Regions from separate parts of the Weissella sagaensis genome, predicted to be linked through region 1. Evidence: predicted binding sites of a transcription regulator. Region 1 holds the regulator's gene; the other holds the start of a gene.

Evidence for each region. Region 1 encodes CtsR, which represses protease genes until heat stress. Its sites were predicted from a motif close to TTGGTCAAAAAAGGTCAAANA; they were not measured.
Region 2: a site for CtsR is predicted at 1,809-1,829, ahead of G7Y65_RS00535 (ATP-dependent Clp protease ATP-binding subunit). Genes of this name have one in related genera too.

Annotation. Positions count from the first base shown of each region.
Region 1 is NZ_BLKA01000001.1:256,844-265,057, forward strand. Features, by position in the region: partial or broken gene rpoB (DNA-directed RNA polymerase subunit beta) at 1-2,430, opposite strand, end outside; gene G7Y65_RS01350 (ATP-dependent Clp protease ATP-binding subunit) at 2,688-5,177, opposite strand; gene G7Y65_RS01355 (CtsR family transcriptional regulator) at 5,179-5,655, opposite strand; tRNA gene G7Y65_RS01360 (tRNA-Arg) at 5,817-5,890, opposite strand; tRNA gene G7Y65_RS01365 (tRNA-Gly) at 5,923-5,995, opposite strand; tRNA gene G7Y65_RS01370 (tRNA-Thr) at 6,002-6,074, opposite strand; tRNA gene G7Y65_RS01375 (tRNA-Leu) at 6,097-6,179, opposite strand; gene serS (serine--tRNA ligase) at 6,438-7,721, opposite strand; gene G7Y65_RS01385 (deoxynucleoside kinase) at 7,732-8,214, opposite strand, start outside.
Region 2 is NZ_BLKA01000001.1:104,121-112,334, reverse strand. Features, by position in the region: gene budA (acetolactate decarboxylase) at 1-555, shown strand, start outside; gene G7Y65_RS00540 (zinc-binding alcohol dehydrogenase family protein) at 672-1,679, shown strand; gene G7Y65_RS00535 (ATP-dependent Clp protease ATP-binding subunit) at 1,894-3,975, shown strand; gene G7Y65_RS00530 (LysM peptidoglycan-binding domain-containing protein) at 4,267-5,703, shown strand; gene G7Y65_RS00525 (NlpC/P60 family protein) at 5,776-6,318, shown strand; gene G7Y65_RS00520 (GNAT family N-acetyltransferase) at 6,375-6,653, shown strand; gene G7Y65_RS00515 (dCTP deaminase/dUTPase family protein) at 6,755-7,297, shown strand; gene radA (DNA repair protein RadA) at 7,311-8,214, shown strand, end outside.

The DNA of each region.
Region 1 (8,214 bases):
AAATTCTTCAGGGCCAAGCTTTGTATCACGAGCCTCTGATTCGTATTCTTCAATGTGAATTGATGTATAAACATCATCACGAATCAAACGCTCATTAATAATGATGGCGTCCTCGAAGTTATATCCTTGCCAAGTCATGAAGGCAATCAACGGGTTTTGTCCCAAGGCCAATTCACCTTGCTCCATTGATGGTCCGTCAGCTAATACTTCATCAGCATCAACAGCATCCCCAACCTTAACAATTGGTCGTTGGTTATAATTCTTACCTGCGTTTGAACGACGGAACTTCATCAAAGCATACTTATCTAATGAACCATCTTCACGACGAACACGGATTTCACGGCCATCAACATATTCAACAATACCTGGATACTTTGAAATAATCGCAACACCCGCATCATGCGCAGCCTTGTATTCAATACCAGTACCAATTAATGGTGCATGTGGATCAACCAAAGGAACTGCTTGACGTTGCATGTTGGCACCCATCAAAGCACGATTTGAGTCATCGTTTTCCAAGAAAGGAATAGCTGCTGTGGCAACAGCAACAATTTGCTTAGGAGAAACGTCCATGTAGTCAACTTGATCAATTGGTACTTCAACGTTGACATCACTCTTACGTGCCAAAACAGTGTCAGTAGCAAACGAACCATCATCATTTAAGACAGAATTTCCTTGTGCAACCACAAAGTTATCTTCTTCATTAGCTGTTAAGTAGTCAATACGGTCAGTAACCTTGTGTGTATCCCAATCAACACGACGATATGGTGTTTCAATGAAACCATACTTATTAACACGTCCGTAAGTGGCCAATGAATTAATCAACCCAATGTTAGGTCCTTCAGGTGTTTCGATTGGATCCATACGACCATAGTGCGTATAGTGAACGTCTCGAACTTCATAACCGGCACGATCACGAGTCAAACCACCAGGTCCAAGAGCTGATAAACGACGCTTGTTAGTTAATTCACCCAATGGGTTTGTTTGGTCCATGAATTGTGACAATTGTGATGAACCAAAGAATTCCTTAACAGCTGCAACAACAGGACGAATATTAATCAATTGTTGTGGTGTTACTGTATCAGGATCTTGAATTGACATACGTTCGCGTACAACACGTTCCATACGGCTCAAACCGATTCGGAATGTATTTTGTAGCAATTCACCAACACGGCGGATACGACGGTTACCCAAGTGGTCAATATCATCAGTTGAACCGATGCCTAATGGCAAGTTTAAGAAGTGGTTCATACCGGCAATAATGTCAGCTGGCTTAACTGTTCGAATCTTTGGATCAAATTGACCGTTACCAATAACTGGCAAAGTCTTTTCAGGATCTTCTGGATTTTCAACTAAGATTGTTTGCAAAACCATTGGTTCCGTTACGACAGCATCATCAGATGGTGTAAAAGTCGTACGTTTGAAATCATCACGATCCAAGTAAGGTGACAAAACTGACATAACTTGCTTGTCAATGACAGTACCCTTTGTCGCAATAATCTCACCAGTATCAGGATCAGCCAGTGTTTCACCCAATGTCAAGCCCATCAAACGTGATTTCAATGATAGCTTCTTGTTAATCTTGTAACGACCAACAGGTGCTAAGTCATAACGCTTTGGGTCAAAGAAACGAGCGGTCAACAATGCACGTGCTGAATCAGCAGTCTTAGGCTCACCTGGACGAAGACGCTCATAGATGTCCTTCAAGGCCTCTTCTACACGTGAATCCTCAATGACCTTGTGTACATCTTTGTCTAATGTTAATGAAATTGAATCATATTGATCACCAAGCATTTGTAGGATTTCAGAATCTGAACCGTAACCCAATGCACGTACCAATTCAGTAATTGGCAACTTACGGGTACGATCAATACGAACATAGCTAAGACCCTTAGCATCCGTTTCAAATTCTAGCCAAGCACCACGACTTGGAATGAAAGTCGTACCAAAGTTTGGACGACCATTCTTGTCTAATTCTTCGTTATAGTACACACCAGGAGAACGTACTAATTGTGAAACGATAACACGTTCAGCACCATTAATAATAAAAGTTCCTGCTGGTGTCATCAATGGGAAATCACCAAAGAAAACATCTTGTGATTTAATTTCGCCAGTTTCTTGATTTGTTAAACGCAACGTAACGTGCAATGGTGCTGAATAATTAGCATCATGATTACGTGCTTCTTCTACTGTGTACTTAGGCTCCATGAGCTTATAGTCCACAAATTCTAGAGACAACTTACCTTGGAAATCTTCGATTGGCAAAATGTCCATAAACATTTCACGTAATCCTTCATCCAAAAACCAGTTGTATGAGTCCGTTTGAATTTCGATTAAGTTAGGCAAATCAAGAACTTCTTTGATTCGAGCATAACTACGACGAACACGGTGTTTACCATACTTTACAAGCGTTCCTACCAAGTTTTCCACCTCGCTTTGAATTGGCCAACTGTGCATCCAGTTTATTACAGTTTGTTTACAATTTCTGTTTTATACCGGTTTTTAAGTGCAAAAAAGACAACAGCATCCCCGTAATTGAAAATGCTCTTGTCGTTGCTATGCAGGCTTTCAGGGACAATATTTCCTGTCAGCCATTGTTTTATACACAATTAAACTATTATTAAGTATACAAGAAAAAGTAAGCATTAGCAAGAAAAAGACTTCTTGTCAACGCTTACTTTTTAAATTTAACCTGACACAGTTGCAGTGTCTTGTTTTAGTGGTTTAACACTAATCTTAATTTCACCATTTTTAGCACCAACTGTCACCTGATCATTAATCGTAATCTTACCAAGCAATAGTTCTTCTGAAAGCGCATCTTCAACCTTTGATTGTAATGCGCGACGAATTGGACGGGCACCAAACTCTGGGTCAAAACCAGCTTTGGCAACAACATTCATTGCTGCAGGCGTCATTTTAATATTAAAGCCTTGCTCACTAATGCGTTGCAAAACTGATTTAGCCATCAGCTTAACAATTTGATGTAATTCATCCTTATTTAGCGAACGGAATACAACCATTTCATCCAAACGATTAACAAATTCAGGACGGAATGTTTCTTTAACCGTCTTCATAATCGTATCACGCATTGCATCGTAATTAGCTGATTTATCAATTGCACCAAAGCCAACTGACTTTTCATCACGTAGACGTGTTGCACCTAAATTAGATGTCATAATAATGATTGTATTTCTAAAATCAACTTTACGACCCTTAGCATCTGTCATATAGCCATCATCAAAAACTTGTAACATCAAGTTATAAATATCTGGGTGTGCCTTTTCAGCCTCATCTAGTAAGACAACTGAATATGGATGGCGGCGAACCTTTTCCGTTAACTGGCCACCTTCCTCATATCCAACATAACCTGGTGCTGATCCAACCAGACGACTTGCAGAATATGCTTCGCGATACTCTGACATATCGACCCGAATCATGTTATCTTCTGAGCCAAATACTGCTTCAGCCAAAGCCTTTGCTAATTCAGTTTTTCCCGTTCCAGTAGGCCCTAAGAACAAGAACGTACCGATTGGCCGTTGTGGATCTTTCAAACCAGACCGAGCACGACGAATAGAACGTGCAATTGCTGAAACAGCTTCATTTTGGCCAATCACACGATTGTGCAACACCTTTTCTAGATTAACCAAACGCTCTTGTTCTGATTTTTCCATTTGTGTCAATGGCACACCTGTTTGTTCAGAAACTACTTGGGCAATATCATGAACTGACAACGTTAAATCATATTGCTCATTCGCTTGATTGTCATTTTGTTCATCAAGCAATTTATCAATTTGACGCTTTTGACGCATCTCCTTCTTACGATATTCAGCAGCTAATTCAAAATTCAACTGTTCAATTGCTTCATCTTTCGCTTGACGCAAAACCAACAACTTTTCTTGTTGCTTAGCAACTGGCGTTTGATGCCCAACACGATCGATACGAACTTTAGCAGCAGCTTCATCCATAATATCAATCGCCTTATCAGGCAAGAAGCGATCCGTTACATAACGTACTGAAAGTTTTACCGCTTCAACAATTGTCTCATCTGGAATTGACACTTGATGATGTTGTTCATAGCGTGGCTTTAGCCCTTTCAAAATCTCAATTGCATCTGATTGCGTTGGTTCTTCAACGCTAACCTGTGCAAAACGGCGTTCCAAGGCAGCATCAGCTTCAATATACTTTTGATATTCATCCAACGTTGTCGCACCAATTGTTTGTAATTCACCACGAGCTAATGCTGGTTTCAAAATATTTGAAGCATCAATGGCACCTTCAGCACCACCAGCACCAATCAATGTATGTAACTCGTCAATAAAAAGAATTACCTGACCATCTCGTTGAATTTCCTCAATCACTTTTTTCAAACGATCTTCGAATTCACCACGATATTTCGTACCAGCAACTAGTGATCCCATATCAAGCATCATCAACCGCTTTTGGGTCATATCTGAAGGAACATCACCAGTGACGATACGTTGTGCTAATCCTTCTGCAATTGCCGTTTTTCCAACCCCAGGTTCACCAATTAAAACGGGATTGTTTTTAGTTCGACGTGACAAGATTTGAATGACCCGTTTAACTTCAGCTTCACGACCAACAACGGGGTCCATTTTATCATCACGTGCCAATTGCGTTAAATCACGTGCCAACGTATCCAACGTTGGTGTTCCTTCTGTTTCTGGTTGCTGGCCGCGTCGATTACGACGTGGGTCACGTTTTTTAGCAACATCTTTAACGCCTAGTTTACGCAACGTTGCCCGACGCATTTCAGCAGGACTAATATTTAAATTAGCTAAAATACGTGATGAAAAAATCGTTTCATCTGACAATAATGCCAACAGAAAATGTTCGGTTCCCGTTTGATCTTGATGTAATTGCTTAGCATTTTCATGAGCTAAACGCATCATATCAGAAGCCTTTGGTGAATATGGCAAGTAGGCACTTTTAGCATTTCTAGACAATGTGCCATAGCCCGTAAATTGTTCAATTTGACTTTTAATATCATCATCACTAACATCAAATTCTTGCAATACTTTGCTAGCAATACCTTCTTTTTCAATCGCTAACGCAAGCAATAGGTGTTCGGTACCAACTGCTTGATGTTTAAAATACTTTGCTTGTTCTTGTGCAACAACTAGGACATTTTTTGCACTTGGTGTATATTGATTATCCATATTAATTACGCTCGCTTTCAAACCGTAAACGGCTTAATAATTGTTGTAATAATCTTGCTCGTAACTGACCTTGAACAGTCACATCCCCGACGCTTAGTGTTTCTTTTGATAATAATGTCAAAATTAATTCACTTTCGTGGACGGTTAAAATTTGTTCACGACACAAGCTTGATATTACTGATGTTGCTGTTCTAAAGCTAACTATCTTTGGGAGTTGTTGTTTTATTTCTTCAATAAGGCGTGGTTCATTTCGTAATGCCATTTCAACAATCCGAATATAACCGCCACCACCGCGTTTTGATTCAACTAAATAACCATTTTCCGTATTAAAACGTGTTTTAATCACATAATTAATCTGCGATGGCACAACATTAAATCGTTGGGCAAGTTCAACACGGCGAATTTCAATTTCATGCGCCTGCTGTAAAATTTGCTTCAAGTATGTCTCAATATTATCAGACATATTTGAATCATTCATAACCAACACCCCCCTTTGACCAATATTGACATAATTATAGAACGCATTGCAACACAATGCCACTAAAACCCCATATTTTTTAAAATATTCAATGTCGTTTGCTTCACGTTTATTTGTTGACACAAAAACCACCAAGATTTCTCTTGATGGTTTTCAATTGATGCACCTAGAAGGATTCGAACCTTCAACCTTCTGATTCGTAGTCAGACACTCTATCCAGTTGCGCTATAGGTGCATATTAATTTTAAAGCTTCCCATTTGGAAGAAAGCGAACAACGGGATTCGAACCCGCGACCTCTACCATGGCAAGGTAGCGTTCTACCAGCTGAACTATATTCGCATGGGATGCCGACTACTGGATTCGAACCAGCGACCTCTTCATTACTAGTGAAGCGCTCTGCCAGCTGAGCTAAGTCGGCTTCTGTATCGATAAACGATATATGCGGATGACAGGAATCGAACCTGCACGCCCTAGGGGCACTGGAACCTAAATCCAGCGCGTCTGCCAGTTCCGCCACATCCGCAACAGACGTCAGTCGAATGTAACATCCGACAACTTTTATAGTATAGCTAATTATCAAACAAGTGTCAATACTTAATTTAAACTAATTAACTAGTGCCTCAAATTGAAAAAACAACCATCAGCTACTTACCACTCGATATATATTACTAGCTTTTGCATATTTTTGCAATTACTTTTTTAATATCTTTTATTTTATTATCCAATCAAATAAAAAAAGACTGACACGAATTGCTTCACGTTAGTCTTTAATCATCATTCTTTAAATTGTAGCTTCTGGAACAATTTGATCAGCGCCAAAATAAGGACGCAAAACTTCTGGAATTGTAACCGTTCCGTCTGCATTTTGATAATTTTCCAAAATAGCTGCAACAGTACGGCCAACTGCCAATCCAGAACCATTCAAAGTATGAACAAATTGTAATTTACCATTCTCATCACGATACTGAATTCGTGCCCGACGAGCTTGGAAAGCTTCTGTATTTGAGATAGAAGAAATCTCACGGTAAATATTTTGCTGTGGCATCCAAACTTCCACATCATATGTTTTAGCAGCAGAAAAGCCCATGTCTCCTGTTGATAAGGTAATCACGTGGTAAGGCAAGCCCAATTTTTGCAATAATGTTTCAGCATTAACCGTCATATCTTCCAATGCTTGATATGAATCTTCTGGCTTTGTAAACTTAACCATTTCAACCTTGTTAAACTGATGCATACGAATCAAACCACGCGTATCGCGACCAGCTGATCCCGCTTCTTGACGGAAAGCTGGTGACAACGCAGTCACACTATATGGTAATTTGTTATCATCAATAACTTCTTCACGGAAATAATTTGTTAGTGGCACTTCAGCCGTTGGAATTAACGTCATATCATCATTAGTACCAACACGGTATGCATCGTCCATAAACTTTGGATACTGACCAGTTCCATACATTGCCTCATTTTTAACAATGTATGGCGTAATCATTTCTTTATAACCTTCTTTTTGGTGTTCATCCAACATAAAGTTATAAACGGCACGTTCCAAACGGGCACCTTGACCAACGTAGTAGACAAAACGGGCACCGGAAACCTTCGCACCACGTTCAAAGTCTAAAATACCCAAATCTTCACCAATCTCAAAATGCGCTTTTGGCGCAAAGTCAAAGGTTGGAATCTCACCCCATTGACGTTCTTCGCGATTAGCCTCTTCATCAGCCCCAACAGGAATTGTATCATTTGGCAAATTAGGGAAATGCAAAGCACGGTTCTTAATTTGTTCATCCAATTTTACAACTTGTTCATCTAATGACTTAATTGTTGCTGAAACCTTTTGCATTTCAGCAATAACATCGCTAGCATCTTCTTTTTGACGTTTCTTTAAACCAATTTGGTCTGATACTGTATTACGACGTGCCTTTAATTCTTCAGTTTGCACTAACAATTCACGACGCTTAGCATCGTCAGCCACCAGTGCGTCAACTTCTTTAGGATCAACCCCACGAGTTGCCAAGCGTTCCTTTACTTGTTCCGTCTTTTGACGAATTATTTTCATATCTAGCATAATAATTCTCCTAATTATTTTTCAAACCTAGCGCTTTGATTTTATCATCAATCAATGCCAATACTTGGTTCGCAGCCTCAGCATCTGTTACAAAATCAAAACGATCACCATCAATACTCAATTTGGGCGAACGATCATAAGATTCAAACCATGCCACATATCGTTCATTTAAACTTTTATAGTAATTATACAATGATGGATCATTTTCAATTTGTTCATACTCGCGACCACGTTTTTTAATACGTTCTAACATCGTATCAAAGCTAACATGAATATAAATTAGCAAATCAGGTGTTTTGACAATCGCATCATCTGAAAAATCAACTTGCTCCATAATATTGTTTAACAAGTCACCATAAATTTGTACTTCAGTTTGGGTTGCTCTATCTAAATCAGCATTTAGCTTAAATAACAACAAATCTTCAAAGATAGATCGATCAATGACATTTAATTGGCTACCTTGTGCATCTCTGATGTTATCCAACCGCTTATT
Region 2 (8,214 bases), 150 kb from region 1:
ATGGATGGCGAAGGTCAAATTCATCATGTAACAGATATGGAGAAGACAGTACCATTTGCAACTGTTCATCATACTAGTGATGAAAAACAAAAGGTTTCTTTTAGTGCTGGTAATATGAAAGAAATGGTTTCTCTAATTAGTGATCGTCAATTAGAAAATACTTTTTCAGGTGTAGTTTTGCGTGGTAGTTTTAATCACATGAAAGTTCGTTCAGCGCCTAAGTCTGAGCGTCCATTTCCTTCATTATCAGAAATCACACATACACAACGTGAATTTGAAAAAGATGATGTTGATGGTGTGTTGATTGGTTACTATTCACCAGAATTGTATCAAGGAACAGTTGCTGCCGGTTGGCACGTTCACTTTTTGAGTGATGATCGTACTTTTGGTGGTCATGTATTGGGCTTTGATGCCAATGAATTAACAGGGGACTTAACTATTTTTGATAATTATGAATTACATTTACCAATTCATGATAAAGAATTCCGTGAGCACCATGTTGATATGGATGGCCTAAAAGAAGGTGTTGCAGCAGCTGAAGGTTCACAAGATTAATTTTAAAAATAGCGATTACAATGATTTAATGGGTTGTAATCGCTATTTTTTTACTACCATAGTATGATATATCTAATGAGTAATTTTGCGTAATTAATATAATAGAGGGATAAGAAATGGGAAAATTAATGAAAGCAGTTGTGACAACTGCTGATGAGCAAACACCGTTAATTGATAAAGACATTGCACAACCTGATTTGACTGATCATGATGTGTTGGTTAAAGTGGCGGCAACTGCTATGAATCCAGTAGATATTAAACAATTAGAGGGAGCACAGGCTGCAAAACAAGAACGTGTTCTAGGTTTTGATGCGGTCGGTAAAATTGTTGGTGTTGGAAGTGCTGTTGTTAATTATCAAATTGGTGATCGCATATTTTTTGCTGGTGAATTAGGTCGCACAGGTTCAAATGCAGAATTTGAGGCGGTTCATGAGGGGTTGATTGCTAAGGCGCCAACAACGTTGTCAGATATTGAAGCAGCTGCATTACCACTTACGTTTTTAACAGCGTATGAAATGTTAGCTGATAAGTTTGGTATCCAGATGACGGCTGATAGTGCGCATGGCAAAACTTTGTTAATTATTAATGGTGCCGGGGGTGTGGGCTCAATCATGATTCAGTTAGCAAAATGGTTAGGGATGACAGTTATTGCAACTGCATCACGTGGCGAAACAATTGCATGGGTTAAAGAAATGGGAGCTGATGAAGTAGTTAACCACCGAGAAGATTACGTGCAAGCAGTTAAAAAGCTAGGCTACCATGAAATACCTTATATTGCAGTATTACACTCGTTGGATCAACATTTTGAGAAAGTGGCAGATTTGGTGGGGACGTTTGGCCATATAGGTGCTATTGTACAATCAATGAATCCGTTACCTGTCGGGTTGATTAAAAATAAAGCAGCATCACTTGATTGGGAATTTATGTTTGCTAAGACGAATGCTGGACAAAATATCGCTAGTCAGGGTGCAGCATTAGCTTTATTATCAAAACTGGTTGATGATGGCTTCGTTAAATCAACGGTAACGCAGACATTGGATGGGCTATCTGCTCAGACAATTATAAATGCTCAAAAAGAAGTTGCACCAGGAAACATGCTAGGTAAGCTAGTTATTAAATATTAATGTTGCACAAAAGTAATTAAAAAGATTGGTTTATCAGAGCAATGATGAACCAATCTTTTTTTAGTTTTGAAAAAATAAATATTTTATTTGCACTCTCGAACATAGAGTGCTAATATAGAAAATGTAGATAAGGTCAACAAAGGTCAAAGAGAATTTGGCAGTTGATTTGTATTGGGAGTAATGAATATAAAAAAGAATATAAGGAGGCCGTATTATGGTACAAGATCCATTTGGTTTTTCAAGTTTTGATGATATTTTTCGTATGATGAATAATGAAGGCGTGGCACGTGCACAACAGGCGCAACGTGCTCAGCAAGGACAACGTCCACAAATGAGTCGCGGGGGAGGCAATGATAATGGTCAGGGTAATGGTTTACTAGATCAATACGGTATTAATCTAACTGAGTTAGCACGACAAGGTAAGTTTGATCCAGTCATTGGACGTGATGATGAGATTGCGCGTGTTATTGAGGTTTTAAACCGTCGTACTAAGAATAATCCTGTTTTAATTGGTGAAGCTGGTGTTGGTAAAACAGCTGTTGTTGAAGGTTTAGCGCAAGCAATTGTCAACGCCAAGGTGCCAGGAAAGTTGCAGGGTAAAGAAGTTATTCGGTTGGACGTTGTATCCTTGGTACAAGGTACAGGGGTTCGTGGTCAATTTGAAGAGCGGATGCAAAAGTTGATGGATGAAGTTTCAAAGCGTGATGATGTTATTTTGTTCATTGATGAAATTCATGAGATTATGGGTGCTGGAACAGCTGGTGAAGGATCTATGGATGCTGGTAATATTCTAAAGCCGGCTTTAGCTCGTGGTGAGTTCCAATTAATTGGTGCGACAACGTTGAATGAATACCGCCAAATTGAAAAAGATGCTGCGATTGCACGTCGTTTCCAAACGGTTCAAGTTGATGAACCAACTACCGAAGAAGCCTTACAAATTATCCAAGGAATTCGATCACGTTATGAGGCATACCATAAGGTAAAGTACGCTGATGATGCGTTAGCTGCAGCTGTTAACCTATCAAATCGTTATATTGCTGATCGTTTCTTACCCGATAAGGCAATTGATTTGATTGATGAAGCTGGTTCAAAGAAAAATCTATCAGTAAAGATTGCGGATCCTAAGGAATTAGAAAATAAGATCCATTCAACTGAAGCACAAAAGCAATCGGCAATTGAACGTGAAGATTATGAAAAGGCTAGTCATTTACGTGATCAAATTAATAATTTAGAATTACAATTAGAAGCTGTTAAACAACAAGCACCGCAAAATGAAGCCGCTCAAACAGTGACAGTTGCGGATATTCAAAAGATTGTTGAGGAAAAGACAGGCATTCCAGTTGGTGAATTAGCAGCGTCTGAGCAAGATCAATTACGTCATTTAGGTGATAATCTAGTTGCACATGTTATTGGTCAAGATGAGGCAACTCAAAAGATTGCGCGAGCAATTCGTCGTAATCGGGTTGGATTTAATAAAACAGGTCGACCAATTGGTAGCTTTTTGTTTGTTGGTCCAACAGGTGTAGGAAAGACAGAGACAGCTAAGCAGCTTGCTAAGGAATTGTTTGGTACCACAGATAGTATGATTCGATTCGATATGTCAGAGTATATGGAGAAGCATTCTGTTTCAAAGTTAATTGGTGCACCAGCTGGTTATGTTGGTTATGAAGAAGCTGGTCAATTGACTGAGGCTGTCCGCCGCCATCCTTACTCATTAATTTTACTAGATGAGGTTGAAAAGGCACATCCAGATGTTATGAATATGTTCTTACAGATACTAGATGATGGTCGTTTAACCGATGCGCAAGGTCATGTCGTTTCATTTAAGGATACAATCATCATTATGACTTCAAATGCTGGAACTGGTGTTAAAGGAACAAAGGTTGGCTTTGATCAAGATAATGAACCAACGACGAATAAGTTACTTGAACGATTAGCACCATACTTTAAGCCAGAATTTTTGAACCGTTTCGATGGTATTATTGAGTTTAACGCTTTGTCAAAGCAAAACTTGTTGCATATTGTTGATTTGATGATTACTGAAATGAATGAGGCAATTTCTGAGAAGGGGCTACATCTTGCGATGACGGATGATGTTAAGCAAGAGCTTGTTAACTTAGGTTATAATCCAGAAATGGGTGCACGACCATTGCGTCGCGTTATTCAAGAGCATTTAGAAGATCAAATAGCTGATTTTTATCTTGATAATCCAGAAGTTAAAAATTTGTTGGCAAAGATGGACGATGGCCAAATTGTGATAACAGCACAACGTGATTCAGACAAAAATATGAATTAAAAATATAAATATTAAATGAAGCGGCGGTCTATACCGTCGCTTTTTTGTATGCTTATGATTGAATTTATAGCTGAATTAATGGTTAATAAATAAAAAAATACGAACGAACCCAAAAAAACAATTATGGAATGTAACACAAATGAAATGTTATTTGAACTCTTTTGAAAAGTCTCTAACGTACAATGTAGCATGTAGTAAAAATCAAGAAAATCTTAAGAAATATCAATTTAGGTGTTTCTTATTTAATATAAGTTTAAGTAACTAATTTTTAAGGACTAAGGAGTACTAAATATGCACGCATCTGTAAAAAACACGCTATTAGCAACTGCTGGGGCGGCAGCAGCATTGGCAGGAAGCTCAGTCGTAGCTTCTGCTGATTCTATTACCGTTAAATCTGGAGACACTCTATATGCTTTGGCAGCAGCCAATAATGTATCAGTTGATGATTTAGTATCAGCTAACAAAATCGCTGATGCTAATTTGATTCATGTTGGTCAAAAGGTTGAATTGCCCGGTTCATCATCAGCACAATCAGCTGCACCAGCAAAAGAAACAGCAACTAAGTCAGTTTCAAACAATGGTTCATATACTGTTAAAGCAGGAGATTCATTGTGGGCAATTGCTAATGCAAATGGTATGACTTTGTCTGAACTACTAAACGCTAACCCTGATTTACAAGCATCATCAGTTATCTATGTTGGTGATCAAATTAACTTCTCAAAGTCAGCTGTTGCTGTTAAACCAGCAGCATCACAAGCTGTATCAGAAGTAAACGTTAAGGCAACTGTACAACAATCAGCAGCAACATCAGCTGCAAATGCAAAGGCAGCTGCAGAGTCAGCCGCTGCACAACAATCAGCAGCAACATCAGCAGCAAATGCGAAGGTAGCTGCAGAGTCAGCCGCTGCACAACAATCAGCAGCAACGTCAGCAGCAAATGCGAAGGTAGCTGCAGAGTCAGCCGCCGCACAGTCAGCAGCAACATCAGCTGCAAATGCTAAGACAGTAGCAGAGTCAGCCGCTGCAGAATCAGCAGCAACGTCAGCAGCAAATGCAAAGGCAGCCGCAGAATCAGCTGCTGCACAACAATCAGCAGCAACGTCAGCAGCAAATGCAAAGGCAGCCGCAGAATCAGCTGCTGCACAACAATCAGCAGCAACGTCAGCAGCAAATGCAAAGGCAGCTGCAGAGTCAGCCGCTGCACAACAATCAGCAGCAACGTCAGCAGCAAATGCAAAGGCAGCTGCAGAGTCAGCCGCTGCACAACAATCAGCAGCAACATCAGCAGCAAATGCAAAGGCAGCCGCAGAATCAGCAGCTGCAGCATCACAAGCCGCTGCACAACCACAACAAGTTGCAGCTACTACGACTGCAAAGCCTACATCAGTTGCATCAACAAATACAGCTGGAAACACATATCCATATGGACAATGCACATGGTTTGTTAAGGGTGATTTGGGCTGGGTTGGTAACTACTGGGGTAATGCTTCAGCATGGCCAGCATCAGCAGCAGCCGCTGGTCACACTGTAAATGGTACTGCCTCAGTTGGTGCCGTAGCATACTTTGCACCAGGTGTTGGTGGTGCTAGTGGTTATGGTCACGTTGCTGTTGTAGATTCTGTAAATGGTGATGGTACTATTACTATTTCAGAATCAAATTATGCAGGTAAATTGTACAATACTCGTACAATTTCTACTTCATCAGTTTCAGGTTACATTCACCAATAATAAAAAAGCTATTATTTAAGGAGACTCGCTTTCGAGTCTTTTTTTATATCTTTAATTAAGGAGAATAAAACAATGCCTTTTAAAATAGAACCAGGACGAGTGATTCATTTTAATGATTATGAAGTTATTGATGCTGAGATATTATTCGAACCACCCTTAGCAGATAAGCCAGTTGAAATTACTGCTTCAACATTTGCTCGTAAAATGACGGGGGCACGTATACAAAGAACGATGTTGCAGATGATTATGGAAAGTTTGTGTGTTCCCTTAAGATCGGTGGTTAATGATGTTTTGGGTGTGCCTTATCAAAAAGAAGGTAATAGTCTGGAAAGTGGCTTTGACACAGCTGGCTTAATTCAATATATTTTTAATCGCGTAGAAGGAATTGGCTTTCCAAATGAAATCAGTAATCAGATGAAAGCAGTGGCGCAATTGCCTATTAATGAAACACAACCGGGTGACTTACTAGTCTGGGGGACTGCAGCTCTACCAACTACAGCTGGTATTTATATTGGTGGTGGTAAGTACATTACTGTTGATATGTTATCTGAAAAAGTTGTTATAAAGTATATTTCACGAAAGTGGTTACCGGATTTTGTTGGTGCTATTCGATAGTTATTCTCAGCAATTAACATGAAATATTAGTTATAATAAGTAAGAGGAGGCTTAATATGAATTTTACGTATGAACCCGGTCGCCTGTTTCATGAAACAGATGGTATTGTCGATGCTGAGATATTATTCCCAGCTATTTTAGGAGGAAAGGTATGGTCAATTGATCATACCTATGTTGATCCTAGTTTGCGTGGGCAAGGGATTGCTGGTCAACTATTAGCCGAAGTTGTTAATCGTGCAAAAGAAGCTGATGTGCAGTTAAAGCCGGTTTGCACTTATGCACGCCAAGCTTTTTTTAGACACGAAGAATATCAAAAATTAGCTTATAAAGATTAAGTTTATTTGAAAGCACACGTTATTTTGACGAGTGCTTTTTAATTTTCATAAATTTAAGATATACTTATCTGTGAGAACATAGTTGAGAGGAATAGTATAATATGCAACGAGGATTTTCGGTCGTAAAAAAGTATGAACATGATAATTTGAATTTACCGGTGCGCGCAACGCAACGAGCAGCTGGATATGATTTTCAGGCTGCTGAAAATTTTGTTTTGCCATCAATTTGGCGGTTGCCCTTTTTGAAAATTTTATGGCAAATTAGGCATAATGAAACAATAACAACAGTTGATGATGAAAAAGCAAACCAGGTTTTAAAACCATTACTTGTACCAACCGGTATTAAGGCATATATGGGTGAAAATGAGTATTTGTTGATTGCTAATCGTTCATCAAACCCGTTAAAGCGGGGATTAATTTTGCCAAATGGTGTTGGTATTATTGATGCAGATTATGTCGATAATCCCAAAAATGAAGGAGAAATCTTTATTCAAATGATTAATTGGGGGCTTAAAGATATCACAATTAAAAAAGGTGAACGGATTGGTCAGGGAATATTTATGCCATTCTTAGTAACGGACAATGATCAACAGCAAGTAAAGCAAACACGTCAAGGTGGGTTTGGTAGTTCTGGTATTAAATAGAAGGAGGTGAATTATGGCAAAAACAAAAACCCAATTTGTTTGTTCTAATTGTGGTTTTGTATCACAACGATATATGGGACGTTGTGCCAACTGTGGTGCTTGGGGAACGTTTGTTGAAGAAGTTATGCAACCAGAAAAAGTTGATCGTAAATCACGTGTCAATTTAGCAGGTCAAGTTGCAAAGGTGGAACGACTAGACGAAGTTAATATTGAAGAAACGCCACGAATAAAAACAGAGAATGATGAATTTAATCGTGTCCTTGGTGGCGGGATTGTACCGGGGTCAATGGTATTAATTGGTGGTGATCCGGGTATTGGTAAGTCAACTTTGTTACTACAAATATCTGGTCAATTAGCTAATGCAGGTAGTAAAATTTTATATGTAGCTGGTGAAGAAAGTGCCTCACAGATTAAGCTACGAGCTGAGCGTTTAGGTGTTAGAGGGGATTCTGATTTTTTGTTATTCCCAGAAACCGATATGAAACAAATTCGGCAAGCGATTGATGAAAGCAAACCTGATTTTGTCGTGATTGATTCAATTCAAACAATGCAAGAACCAGATGTTAGTTCGTCTGTTGGATCAGTATCACAAATTCGAGAAACGACAGCAGAATTACTACAGATTGCTAAAACGAACAACATTACAATATTTATTGTTGGCCATGTCACCAAAGAGGGGGCCATTGCAGGACCAAAAATATTAGAACATATGGTTGACACCGTCCTTTATTTTGAAGGGGATAATCAACGTAGTTTTCGTTTATTAAGAGCAGTCAAAAATCGATTTGGGTCAACCAATGAATTGGGTGTCTTTGACATGCAACATGGTGGCTTAATGGAAGTTGCTAACCCATCAGATCTCTTTTTAGAAGAACGTTTGGCTGATGCAAGTGGGTCAGCTGTTGTTGTTGCTATGG